DNA from 4 places in the Streptomyces sp. NPDC005263 genome. Region 3 is predicted to be linked to each of the others. Evidence: riboswitches for the same ligand, from Rfam matches in the RefSeq annotation. Region 3 holds a riboswitch; each other region holds the start of a gene.
The links. A riboswitch is a leader RNA that binds a small molecule or an ion and turns the genes downstream of it on or off. The one in region 3 is predicted to bind cyclic di-AMP.
Positions count from the first base shown of each region.

Region 1: another riboswitch for cyclic di-AMP. It lies ahead of ACFYRY_RS15125 (NlpC/P60 family protein); the one in region 3 lies ahead of ACFYRY_RS34075 (C40 family peptidase).
Region 2: another riboswitch for cyclic di-AMP. It lies ahead of ACFYRY_RS14165 (transglycosylase SLT domain-containing protein); the one in region 3 lies ahead of ACFYRY_RS34075 (C40 family peptidase).
Region 4: another riboswitch for cyclic di-AMP. It lies ahead of ACFYRY_RS37900 (transglycosylase family protein); the one in region 3 lies ahead of ACFYRY_RS34075 (C40 family peptidase).

Region 1 covers NZ_JBIAKJ010000003.1:325,493-328,317, reverse strand. The annotation lists gene pcrA (DNA helicase PcrA) at 1-1,228, opposite strand, end outside; cyclic di-AMP (ydaO/yuaA leader) riboswitch at 1,666-1,834, shown strand; gene ACFYRY_RS15125 (NlpC/P60 family protein) at 1,842-2,825, shown strand, end outside.
Region 2 covers NZ_JBIAKJ010000003.1:132,620-135,444, forward strand. The annotation lists gene ACFYRY_RS14155 (FAD-dependent oxidoreductase) at 1-56, shown strand, start outside; gene ACFYRY_RS14160 (HAD family hydrolase) at 233-1,045, shown strand; gene ACFYRY_RS14165 (transglycosylase SLT domain-containing protein) at 1,115-1,594, opposite strand; cyclic di-AMP (ydaO/yuaA leader) riboswitch at 1,599-1,778, opposite strand; partial or broken gene ACFYRY_RS14170 (RNA-guided endonuclease TnpB family protein) at 2,339-2,492, shown strand; gene ACFYRY_RS14175 (polyprenyl synthetase family protein) at 2,729-2,825, shown strand, end outside.
Region 3 covers NZ_JBIAKJ010000009.1:273,071-275,895, forward strand. The annotation lists gene ACFYRY_RS34065 (ATP-dependent Clp protease proteolytic subunit) at 1-40, shown strand, start outside; gene ACFYRY_RS34070 (hypothetical protein) at 47-352, shown strand; cyclic di-AMP (ydaO/yuaA leader) riboswitch at 718-909, shown strand; gene ACFYRY_RS34075 (C40 family peptidase) at 913-1,386, shown strand; gene ACFYRY_RS34080 (ATP-binding protein) at 1,456-1,914, opposite strand; gene ACFYRY_RS34085 (helix-turn-helix domain-containing protein) at 2,128-2,825, shown strand, end outside.
Region 4 covers NZ_JBIAKJ010000012.1:76,848-79,672, forward strand. The annotation lists gene ACFYRY_RS37895 (transglycosylase family protein) at 1-934, shown strand, start outside; cyclic di-AMP (ydaO/yuaA leader) riboswitch at 1,127-1,289, shown strand; gene ACFYRY_RS37900 (transglycosylase family protein) at 1,293-2,012, shown strand; gene eno (phosphopyruvate hydratase) at 2,362-2,825, shown strand, end outside.

The DNA of each region.
Region 1 (2,825 bases), on a different contig from region 3:
GGGCCTCGTCGTGCTCGGTGTCGGCGACATAGCCGGTGATGCGGGCGCCGGCGCCGGCGTTGGTCCAGAGGTTCTTGGGACGGCGGGACTCGTTGCGCTCGATGACCGCGTTGGCGGCGGTGAGGATCGTCTGCGTCGAGCGGTAGTTCTGCTCCAGCAGGATCGTCGTCGCGTCCGGGTAGTCCTCCTCGAACTGGAGGATGTTGCGGATGGTCGCGCCGCGGAACGCGTAGATCGACTGGTCGGCGTCACCCACCACGCACAGTTCGGCGGGCTGGAGGTCGTACTCGCTGGGCGGTACGTCCACCGGGTGCTCAAAGGTGCCGACGAGCTCCCGGACCAGGGAGTACTGGGCGTGGTTGGTGTCCTGGTACTCGTCGACGAGGACGTGCCGGAAGCGGCGGCGGTAGTGCTCGGCGACGTCCGGGAAGGCGCGCAGCAGGTTGACCGTCGTCATGATCAGGTCGTCGAAGTCGAGGGCGTTCGCCTCACGCAGCCGCGACTGGTACATGGCGTAGGCCTGGGCGAGGGTCTTCTCGAAGCCGTCGGCGGCCTGGGCGGCGAAGTCCTCCTCGTCGATCAGCTCGTTCTTCAGGTTCGAGATCTTGGCGCTGAAGGACTTCGGCGGGTAGCGCTTGGGGTCGAGGTCCAGGTCGCGGCAGACCAGGGCCATCAGACGCTTGGAGTCGGCGGCGTCGTAGATCGAGAACGAGGACGTGAAGCCCAGCTTCTTCGACTCCCGGCGCAGGATGCGGACGCACGCGCTGTGGAAGGTCATCACCCACATCGCGTTCGCGCGCGGGCCGACGAGCTGCTCGACGCGCTCCTTCATCTCGCCGGCGGCCTTGTTGGTGAAGGTGATCGCGAGGATCTGGCCCGGGTGCACGTTCCGCTGGCCGAGCAGGTAGGCGATGCGGTGCGTGAGCACACGGGTCTTGCCCGAGCCGGCGCCGGCCACGATGAGCAGCGGGGCGCCCGCGTGCACGACGGCCTCGCGCTGGTTCTCGTTCAGCCCCTCCAGGAGCGCGGCCGGGTCCACCGCCGGACGCGGGGCGCCGTCGCGGTAGTGGGTGTCCCGGTCCGGCGGCACGTCGAACTTCCCGCCGAACAGATCGTCCGGAACGGACTCCGCTACGTGGTCGTCCTCGGGCGGCGGCGGGGGGCCCTCCTCGTGCCCGCGAGGGGCCTGGAGGTGCGCCAGGAAGCTGTCATCAAAGAGGCTGCTCATCGCACTCCGAGTCTAGGACCCCCCACTGACAGCCCGCCGCCACCCCGAGAACATCGCGGGAATCCGGCGGCGGGCGCGGACGCCGAGGATCGTCCCGGGTCGGCCGCCCGGCGCCCTCCACCTGCGGGACCGTCCCGGCCACCCCGGGGGACCGCCCCGCCCCACCCTGTGGGACCGCGCCGTCACGGTCCGCGATCAATCAGGGAGAGAGGCGGGAAATACGCATAAGTCATCACACATCATTCAGATCATTCAGATCGCGCAGATCACTGCAGATCGATGCAGATCTCTCCGAATCCATCACAAACGGCGACGTCCTGACTGAAGGTCACGAAAATGTATCGGGCATATCGAACATCAACCTTCACAGCGGCCACACCAGTTGGCTACCGTGCCGGACAGGCCGTACGACCCCCACCGGCGAACCCCGCCGGGCCGCGCGGCCTCCGCCGAATCCGCAGCGCCGCCGCGCGACCGGAACCGGGGACCCACCGAACTTGGGGTGAATCGGCCCGACTCCCTCTGGGACAAGGCCGTAGGGCAACCCTTCCGCATCTCCCGCCCGAACCCGACAGCTAACTCGGTAGGCGGAACGTGGAAGGAGTCGCCTCCCTTGGCGTCGCACCGCAAGTCGCGTCCCCCGGGTACGCGCGTAGCAGGCATACGGACCCCCGCCCTCGCCACGGCGGCCCTCACCTCCGTCGCCCTGCTGTCCCAGTCGGCGCAGGCCGCGCCCGTCGACGACAAACCCAGCCTCGAAGAGGTCGAACAGAAGGTCGACGACCTGTACCGCCAGGCGGAGTCGGCGACCGACACCTACAACGCGGCCAAGGAGAAGACCGGCAAGCAGCGCAAACGCGTCGACACCCTCCTCGAAGACGTCGCCCAGCGCACGCAGAAGCTCAACGAGGCACGGGAGGAGCTGGGTTCCTTCGCCTCCGCCCAGTACCGCACCGGCGCCTCCGCACCCGACACCGCGACCTTCCTGCTCGCGGACTCCCCGCAGGACTACTTCGACCAGACCCAGCTGATGAGCCGGCTGACCACGCGCGAGAAGGGCGCGGTCGACGACTACGTCACCGAGCAGTCCGCGACGATGAAGAAGCGCCGGGAGGCCACGGAGAGCCTCCAGGAGCTCACCCAGTCGCAGGGCGACCTGAAGACGGCCAAGTCGACCGTCCAGAAGAAGCTCGCCGACGCGCGCACCCTGCTGTCGCGGCTGACCGCCGAGGAGAAGGCGCGGCTCGCCGCGATCGAGGAGAAGAAACAGCAGGAGGCGGAGCGCAAGGCCGCCGAGCTGGCGCAGCAGCAGGCCGCCGCGGAGCAGAAGGCCCGGGAGGCGGCGGCCCAGCAGCAGGACAGTGGCTCCTCGACGGGCTCCACGTCGTCGGGGTCCACCTCGACGGGCTCCACGTCCCTGTCCGACGCCACGTACGCCACCAAGGCCGAGAAGGCGCTCGCCTTCGCCCGCGCCCAGATCGGCAAGCCGTACGTCTGGGGCGCCACCGGCCCCGGCTCCTACGACTGCTCCGGCCTCACCCAGGCCGCCTGGAAGGCCGCCGGGGTCAGCCTCCCGCGCACCACCTACGACCAGGTC
Region 2 (2,825 bases), on a different contig from region 3:
GGACGGAGTTCGCGTCACCGAGGCTGGTGAAACACCTGGCCGCCGCCCACGGGTAGCCGCCCGTCGCAGGTGACCGTGCCGGCGGAACTGGTGGTGCGGGACGTCGCGTGAGCGCGACAACCGTGGTGGAGGAACAGGCGTGCGCGACCGGAGCGGGCGTCGCCGCGGGGGAAGGCGGTAGCCGTCCGGTTCGCGTCGAGTCGGCGGGGCGTTCCATCCGTATTCTCTGATCATGGCCGCACCTACCGCATATTCACTGATCGCCACCGACCTGGACGGAACGCTGCTCCGAGACGACGACACGTTCTCCGACCGGTCACTCGCCGCGCTCGCGCGGGTGGCGGCGGCCGGCGCCCGGCACCTCGTCGTCACCGGCCGGCCGGCGCCCAGGGTGCGGCCCCTCCTCGACGTCCTCGGCAGCGAGGGGCTCGCGGTGTGCGGGCAGGGCGCGCAGGTGTACGACGCCGGCGCGCACCGTCTGCTGTGGTCGGTCACCCTGGACCGGGAATTGGCCGAGACCGCGCTCGGCAAGATCGAGGCCGAGGTGGGCGAGGTGTACGCGGCCGTCGACCAGGACGGCGTCGACGGACTTACCCTCATCGAACCGGGCTACCTCATGCCCCACCCGACGCTGCCCGCGGTGCGCGTGGGACGGCGCGACGACCTGTGGTGCGAGCCCATCAGCAAGGTGCTGCTGCGTCACCCCGACCTGTCGGACGACGAGTTGGCGGCGACCGCCCGCTCGGTGGTCGGCTCCCTCGCCACGGTCACCATGTCCGGGCCCGGCACCGTCGAACTCCAGCCCTGCGGCATCACCAAGGCGACCGGCCTCGCACTGGCCGCCGACCGTCTGGGCCTCGGCGCGGACCGGACCGTCGCCTTCGGTGACATGCCCAACGACATCCCCATGTTCGACTGGGCCGCGCACGGCATCGCCATGGCGAACGCCCACCCCGAACTCAAGGCCGTGGCCGACGAGGTCACCCAGTCGAACGAGGACGACGGCGTCGCCGTCGTCCTCGAAGGACTCTTCCCGGAGGCCTGACAAAGGGCTACCGGTGACGGGGCTACCGGCGAAAGGGCGACCGGTGACAGGGCTACCGGCGAAAGAGGCTCAGTACGCGCCCCACACGTTGTCGATCGAGCCGTACCGCGCGGCCGCGTAGTTGCAGGCGGCCGTGATGTTCGCGACCGGGTCGTACGGGTCCCACGAGGTACCGGCCACGTGGTACGCCTGGAAGGTCGGGTCGATGGTCTGGAGCAGGCCCTTGGACGGGGTGCCCGCGGCCGCGTTGGAGTCCCAGAGGTTGATGGCGTACGGGTTGCCCGAGGACTCCCGGATGACATTGCGGTAGATGCCGTTGTACGAACCCGGAATGTCGTGTTCCGCCATGACCTGGAGCGACGCCCGGATCCAGCCGTCGAGGTTGTTGGCGTAACCCAGTGAGGAGGCGGTGACCACGGTCGGGGTCGCCGCCGACGCGGTGGTCGCGCCGATGAGCGGGAGCGCCAGGACGGCGACTCCGGTGCCCGCGACGGCGATCCTGCGGGCGAGACGAGCTCTCTTGGAAAGACGGTTGTGACCTGCGGACATGGGGACGTTCCTTCTCCGGCGCCTGCGAGGTGAGCTGTCGGGTTCGGGCGGGAGTTGCCCGGCCGTGCCCCCATGAGGCGGCACGACTTCACCCCGAGCCGTACCGGAATGTCCTGGAACATCCCGAACGGCGGCTTACCTGGGTCCCCCGCTCCTGCCGTGCGGTGTTCGTCGGTGGATGTCTCTATGGGCGGCGGCAGGATTCGGCGTCCGCCCGACAGGCCGGGAACGTATGCGAGAGCACATGTCCGAAACAAGGGCGGATTCATACCTCGCACCTATTGACCTTGGTCTGAGGCATTTGAGGCACTTGATCCTTTGCTGTTGCCAAGGTTCAACTGGCGTGCAAGGCAAGGCGAAGGGAGGTGACGTGGGAGCCGGGTGTACTCGACCGCGAGTGACCCAACTCACGGGCGAGCGCAAGACCGGCAAATCGGGCAATGAGCCCAACTCGGAGCGCCCGTACCGCTCGTTATCGCCGGCGATGAGAACGCGTGTGCCTGTGATCACTGGTCGGGGTGGCGGCTGCGAGGTTCGGGAATGTGTGTGCGACGTCCGTACGTGTGGTCCTTCGGAGGGGTGGGGACGGCGCAGTGCCCTGGTTGGGGCTGTGAGGGGGCGAGGCAGGCGTGGGGTGGCCGTGGGCGGCGGGCGTAACCCGCTACGCCGACCGGCTCTGCGTGTCGTCGACTGCGCGCACCACTCTGACGGCGGAGCGGGGCGTGGGGACCCCAGTCGCCGGGTGAGCGCACCTACACCCGCGCCGCGTGTGGAACCGTGTCCCCGCGGGACAAGAACTCCGCACGGGTGATGCTTGTCCGGGCTGGTCTCAACCCGGCTGGTGCCGAGGGCGGAGGGCGGAGGACCACCTGGAGTACTGCTCCAGGGGGCTGCCTGAGTCAGGAATCCCCTCCCGCCAGGAGGGGAGGATTCAATACTTCCATGTAAGTCGATAGATATCCGTTCTTTTCAAGTGATCAAAAACATACCCGGCATGATCCAATACCGCCTGGCCTGGACCGGTGGGCGCTATCGGTGATCGAAAGATGACCGGATACGCTGACTTGAGTGATGTCAGCGACCTATCGACAAACCGTGTATCGCCAGTAGACACCAGCAGACAGGAGACCCCTCGTGACCGTCGTCGGGCCGTTCGGGCTGAGCGTGCGGGACCAGGCTCTGGAAGCCGATGTCCAGGCCGGATTGGCGGCTGTCGAGGAGGGACTGCTCG
Region 3 (2,825 bases):
GAGCCGCAAGGCCTCGCGTCCGGCACCCGGCGCGAGGTGAGCCGCGATGCTGCCCGATCTGCCTCCGCTGCCCGCCCTCACCCGCGCCGAGGGTGAGGTGATCGACCGTTACCTCGACGTGGTCGACCTGCTCGGCCGGATCAATCCGGCACAGCACGGGGACACGTACCAAGGACTGCGTGCCGCGCAGGCACTGGTCGGCAAGGCGGCCGCCCTGCGGGACGCGCTGGAGCTGATGCACCGTCGGGGCGAGACCGAACTGCACGCCGACACGCTGGCGCGTGCGTTGCGCGTGCTGGACGGGGAGCGTCGCACGGCCCGCGTCACCGTGCCGCCGCGCTCCGACAGTTGACGCTCTCCCAGCCGGTCCGGACGCGGCGCGAACCGCCGAGCGTCCGGGCCGGAGCCGAAACGGACCAAACGGGGTACCGCTGTTCGGACTAGACACAGCTGCTTTTATCGTCCCGTTCCGGTTGCGCAACGCGCGTAGCCGGGGAACGAAATAGGACGTTCCGATGCTGGTCCGGGCCCCCTTGGGCCCCTCGACAGTTCATCGAACAGGAGGGTGTCCACCCGAACGGGTGAGTGGTGAGTAACAACACAAACCCCCGGTTCCATTGGGTTTTTCGGACATCCGTGAGCCAAGATCCCTGACTGACGACAAGACCCCGCCACAGCGGCGGGGCGATCCGGGCGGGCGCCGAGTCCTGCCGCCGCTCGGATGACCGGTCGACAGGAGTGGATCGGCAGGAGTGGAGGACCCAAGCACGACGGGTCGCCGGAACGGCCGTCTCCGTACAGGAGGCGCCGGGTCGAGCAGCCCTTGGGGTGAAGCCGCGTCAGCGGCCGGGCAACTTTGTCAGCCCGAATCCGACAGGTCATCCTTCACAGGCGGCTGACGAAGGGTTGCGCATGACTGCGCTCAATCGTGTCCCGTCGCTCATGGTCCGGGCCGGTACGGCCTCGGCCTTCGCCATCGCCGCCGTCGGCGGTTCGATCGTGGTCCCGGGGGTCGCCTCCGACGCCGCGGCCGCCACACCGGCGACGAAGGCACTTCAGGTCGCGGCCTCCAAGAAGGGCTCCCCGTACAAGTACGGGGCGACCGGGCCGAAGAGGTTCGACTGCTCCGGGCTGACGATGTACTCGTTCAAGAAGGCCGGCAAGAAACTGCCCCGCACGGCCGCCCAGCAGTACAACAAGACGCGCCACATCTCCTCCAAGAGCCGCAAGGCGGGAGACCTGGTCTTCTTCCACTCGGGCTCGAACGTGTACCACGTCGGCATCTACGCCGGGAAGGGCAAGCTCTGGCACTCCCCGAAGACCGGGGACGTCGTCAAGCTGCAGAAGATCTGGACGAAGAGCGTCTGGTACGGCCGGGTCAAGTGACCTTCCGCGCGGGGCGACGGCGAGCTGACCCGCCGTCGCCCCGCGCGTCCGTCCCGCGACAGGGGTCCGCTACGGCTCCTGTTGTCCCGCCGCCGATACCGGCGCGGCCGGAACGGACCACGGCAGTTCGATGGAGACCGTCTTGCCGCCCTCTCGGGTGGGTCTGACTCTCAGTTTGCCGCCGCACTCGGCGGCCAGCCAACGGATGATCACCATGCCCCGGCCGTTGTCCTGCTGGACGGCGGCCGGCAGTCGTTTGGGGAATCGCGGGTGGCTGTCGGTGACACCGATGCGCAGGTGTTCGTCTCGGTCGAGCTCGAGGTCCACCGTGAAGGTGGGTGACTGTCCGAAGGTGTGCTGTACGGCGTTGGTGGTGAGTTCGGAGACGATCAGCCGGATGCTGTCGGCGATGTCGGTGTCCGCCGCGAGTCCCCACTCCGCCAGGGTGCTGAGCACATAGGTGCGGGCCGCGGAGACCGAGGCGGGAACGCTCGGCAGAGTGATGGATGCTTCCAGATGGTCTGCCATGGCGACGTCGTCCCTTTCCCAGGGGCCCGCAGTCCGACACGGAGCGGATGGTTCGAGTACGGTCCCGGACTGGTGCTTCGTCGCCAGACTGCCATTACCGCGGCGGTCACGGGAGGCGATCGGCCAAGTAATGCATATATCTGTCGCTCGAAGCGGTGAACTCTATGACGACAGAGCATATTTGGGTGCCTCGGTCGGAGTAAGGAGTAACCCATGCAGCACGGTCCTGCGGTGCGCCGCCGGAAACTGGGGGCGGAACTGCGTTCCCTGCGCGGCGGTACCGGGCTCACGAGTGGTGAGGCGGCCCGGTTGGTGGGCTGGCACCAGTCGAAGGTGAGCCGGATCGAGACCGGCGCCAGTGGGGTGAAACCGGCCGACGTGCGATTACTGCTGGACGCCTACGGGGTGCGGGACGCCCAACTACGGGAGTTGCTGCTGGTGTTGGCGGGGTCCGACGACAGCGCGGGGCGGCATCACTGGTGGCACGCGTACCGCGGGGTGCTGCCGCCCACCTACCGGGACTTCATCAGCCTGGAGTCGCAGGCGAGCGCGATGCGCACGCTGGAGACCTCGGTGGTGCCGGGTCTGTTGCAGACGGCGGAGTACGCCCGGGCGGTGACCAGGGCGGCGGTCGACGGGCTGGACGAGGAGCGGGTGGACGCCCTGGTGGAGGTGCGGTTGGCCAGGCAGGACGTGCTGCGATCGCAACCGCCGCTGGAGCTGGACGCCGTGCTGGACGAGGCGGTGCTACGGCGCGAGGTGGGCGGCCCCGAGGTGATGGAGCGGCAGCTGGAGCGCCTCCTGGAGGCGGCGCGACTGCCCCAAGTGCGGTTGCAGGTCCTTCCGTTCGCGGCCGGAGCTCACATCGGTGTCACCGGGCCTTTCGTTATCTTCTCATTTTCGAGCACATC
Region 4 (2,825 bases), on a different contig from region 3:
GCTCGGCGCGACCGGCGCCAGTGCGGCCACCGGGACCACGTGGGACCAGGTCGCCAACTGCGAGACCGAGGGCTCCTGGAGCGCGAACGAAGGCGACGGACACTACGGCGGCCTCAACATCGCGCAGAAGGACTGGGAGCAGTACGGCGGACTCGACTACGCCACGCGCGCCGACCAGGCCAGCCGCAACCAGCAGATCGCCGTCGCCGAGAAGATCCTGGCCGACCAGGGTGTCGGCTACTGGTCCACCTGCGGGCTGCTCAACGGGCTCACCAAGAGCTCCGAGGCGGCCGACGTGGACACGGGTGTGGGGGTCGACACGGGCTCGGGCACGTCGAACGACTCGGGTTCGTCCGGCTTGTCCGACTCTGAAGGTTCATCGGCTGATTCGTCCGGGAGTGGATCCTCGGACGGCGCGTCGGGCACGCCTTCGGCGTCCGCGTCGGACACTCCCTCCAGCTCGTCGTCCGACTCCTCCTCCGGCTCGTCGGACGGTGCGAGCCGTGCGGGCAATTCGGCTAAGTCCGGCACATCCGCTGATTCCGGATCCGGGTCCAGTGGCTCGCAGGACTCCGGGGACACCTCCGCCGGTACGGCGAAACAGGACGACTCGGGCGACTCGGACAACTCCTGGCGGGTGGGCGGCTCTTCGAGTCTGGTCGACACCGGGGCTCTCGGTGGTGGCAAGCACCGCGGCGGCAGCGCGGACGAGGACGCGGCCGTCGACACCGCCGACGCCGGCACCTCCAGTGGCCGTCACGCCGCCGGCGGTGAGACGTACACCGTCCGCGTCGGGGACACCCTCGAGTCCATCGCCGACTCCCTCGACCTCCAGGGAGGGTGGCGCGCCCTCTACGAGGAGAACAAGCAGGCGATCGGCTCCGACCCAAGTCATATCTCCCCCGGTCAGACCCTTGGACTTGGTGCCGAATAGGGCTAAAGCGGCGGGAGTTCACGTTACGCTTCGCGCCGAATGTCCCGTTTGGTGAAAGTGTGGGATGAGTCTCAGAAGCCTTGATCGTCTTTGAAATTCCGCGGATCGCGTGTCTAACGTCGGACCGCTCGCCAACACGAGCCCCGGCTGCCGCAACGCCGAATCCTGCCAGCGGCCGTCCGGGAACAGTCGTCGCGTCAAGCGCCGTAGGCAGGAGCGGGGGACCCAAGGTAGGCGCCGGGCTCAGCAGTTGAGCCCGGCTTGGGGTGAAGCCGCGTCCCGAGAGGGATGCGGCCGGGCAACTCAACCGGCCCGAACCCGACAGCTCACCTCGCAGGCGTCGGTGAGGGGATCAACCATGCTGTTTTCCGGCAAGGGCAAGCACCGTCGTCCGTCCAAGACCACTCGCGCCGCCGCGATCGCCGGAGTCACCGGCGTCGCCATCGCCGCTCCGCTGATGGCGGCCGGCAACGCCTCCGCCGCCACCTCCTCCGAGTGGGACACCGTCGCCCAGTGCGAGTCCGGCGGCAACTGGTCCATCAACACCGGCAACGGCTACTACGGCGGCCTGCAGTTCTCCGCCTCGACCTGGGCCGCGTACGGCGGCACGCAGTACGCCTCGCAGGCCAACCAGGCCTCCAAGGCGCAGCAGATCGCCGTCGCCGAGAAGGTCCTCGCCTCCCAGGGCAAGGGCGCCTGGCCGGTCTGCGGCAAGGGCCTGTCGAGCGGTGGCTACGACGGCGGCTCCGACACCTCGTCGAACAGCTCCAGCGGCTCGAACGCCTCCAGCGGCTCGAGCAGCTCCAGCGGCTCCTCGGAGACCAGCACCCGTACCGACGAGCAGCCCGCCTCGCGTTCCCAGGAGCGCCCGGAGGCCAAGAAGACCGTCACCACCCCGACCGGCAAGAAGGTCAAGAAGGGCGACGGCGAGTACAAGGTCGTCAAGGGCGACACCCTCAGCTCGATCGCCGAGAAGCACAAGGTCAAGGGCGGCTGGGCGAAGCTGTTCGAGCTGAACAAGGACATCGTCCAGGACGCCAACCTGATCTACCCGGGTCAGCAGCTGCACCTGAAGTAGTACGCGGCGCTCGTCCGAACCACAGCGCCCTCACCTCCGTGGTCCTCGTGCCGAGGGCCTCGTGAGGGCCCCCGTCCCCACGGGCTCCCCGCTCCGGTGCGTGTTCCCCCGTACGCACCGGAGCGGGGTCTTTTTGTGTGGTCTTCCGCGCGACTGTGTGCGGTCTTCCGCGCGTGTCTTTGTTCCGTTCGGAAACAATTACCTCTCGGTTCTGCCCAAGGGGTGGGCGACAGGGGGGTCGATCGCCCCGAGGCGGTTAGGCTCATCTCGCGGAGCCGACCGCGACTCCGTGCACTACGGGGCCCCTCGGCCCCGCGTACCCCGCGTCACATCCCAGAAGGAGATGCTCGTGCCGTCCATCGACGTCGTCGTAGCCCGGGAAATCCTGGACTCCCGAGGCAACCCCACGGTCGAGGTCGAGGTCGGCCTCGACGACGGCAGCACGGGTCGTGCCGCCGTCCCCTCCGGAGCCTCCACGGGCGCCTTCGAGGCCATCGAGCTCCGCGACGGTGACCCGAACCGCTACCAGGGCAAGGGTGTCGAGAAGGCCGTCCTCGCCGTCATCGAGCAGATCGGCCCGGAGCTGGTCGGCTACGACGCCACCGAGCAGCGCCTGATCGACCAGGCCATGTTCGACCTGGACGCCACCGACAACAAGGGCTCGCTCGGCGCCAACGCCATCCTCGGCGTCTCCCTCGCCGTCGCCCACGCCGCCTCCGAGGCCAGCGACCTCCCGCTCTTCCGCTACCTGGGCGGCCCGAACGCGCACCTGCTGCCGGTGCCGATGATGAACATCCTGAACGGCGGCTCGCA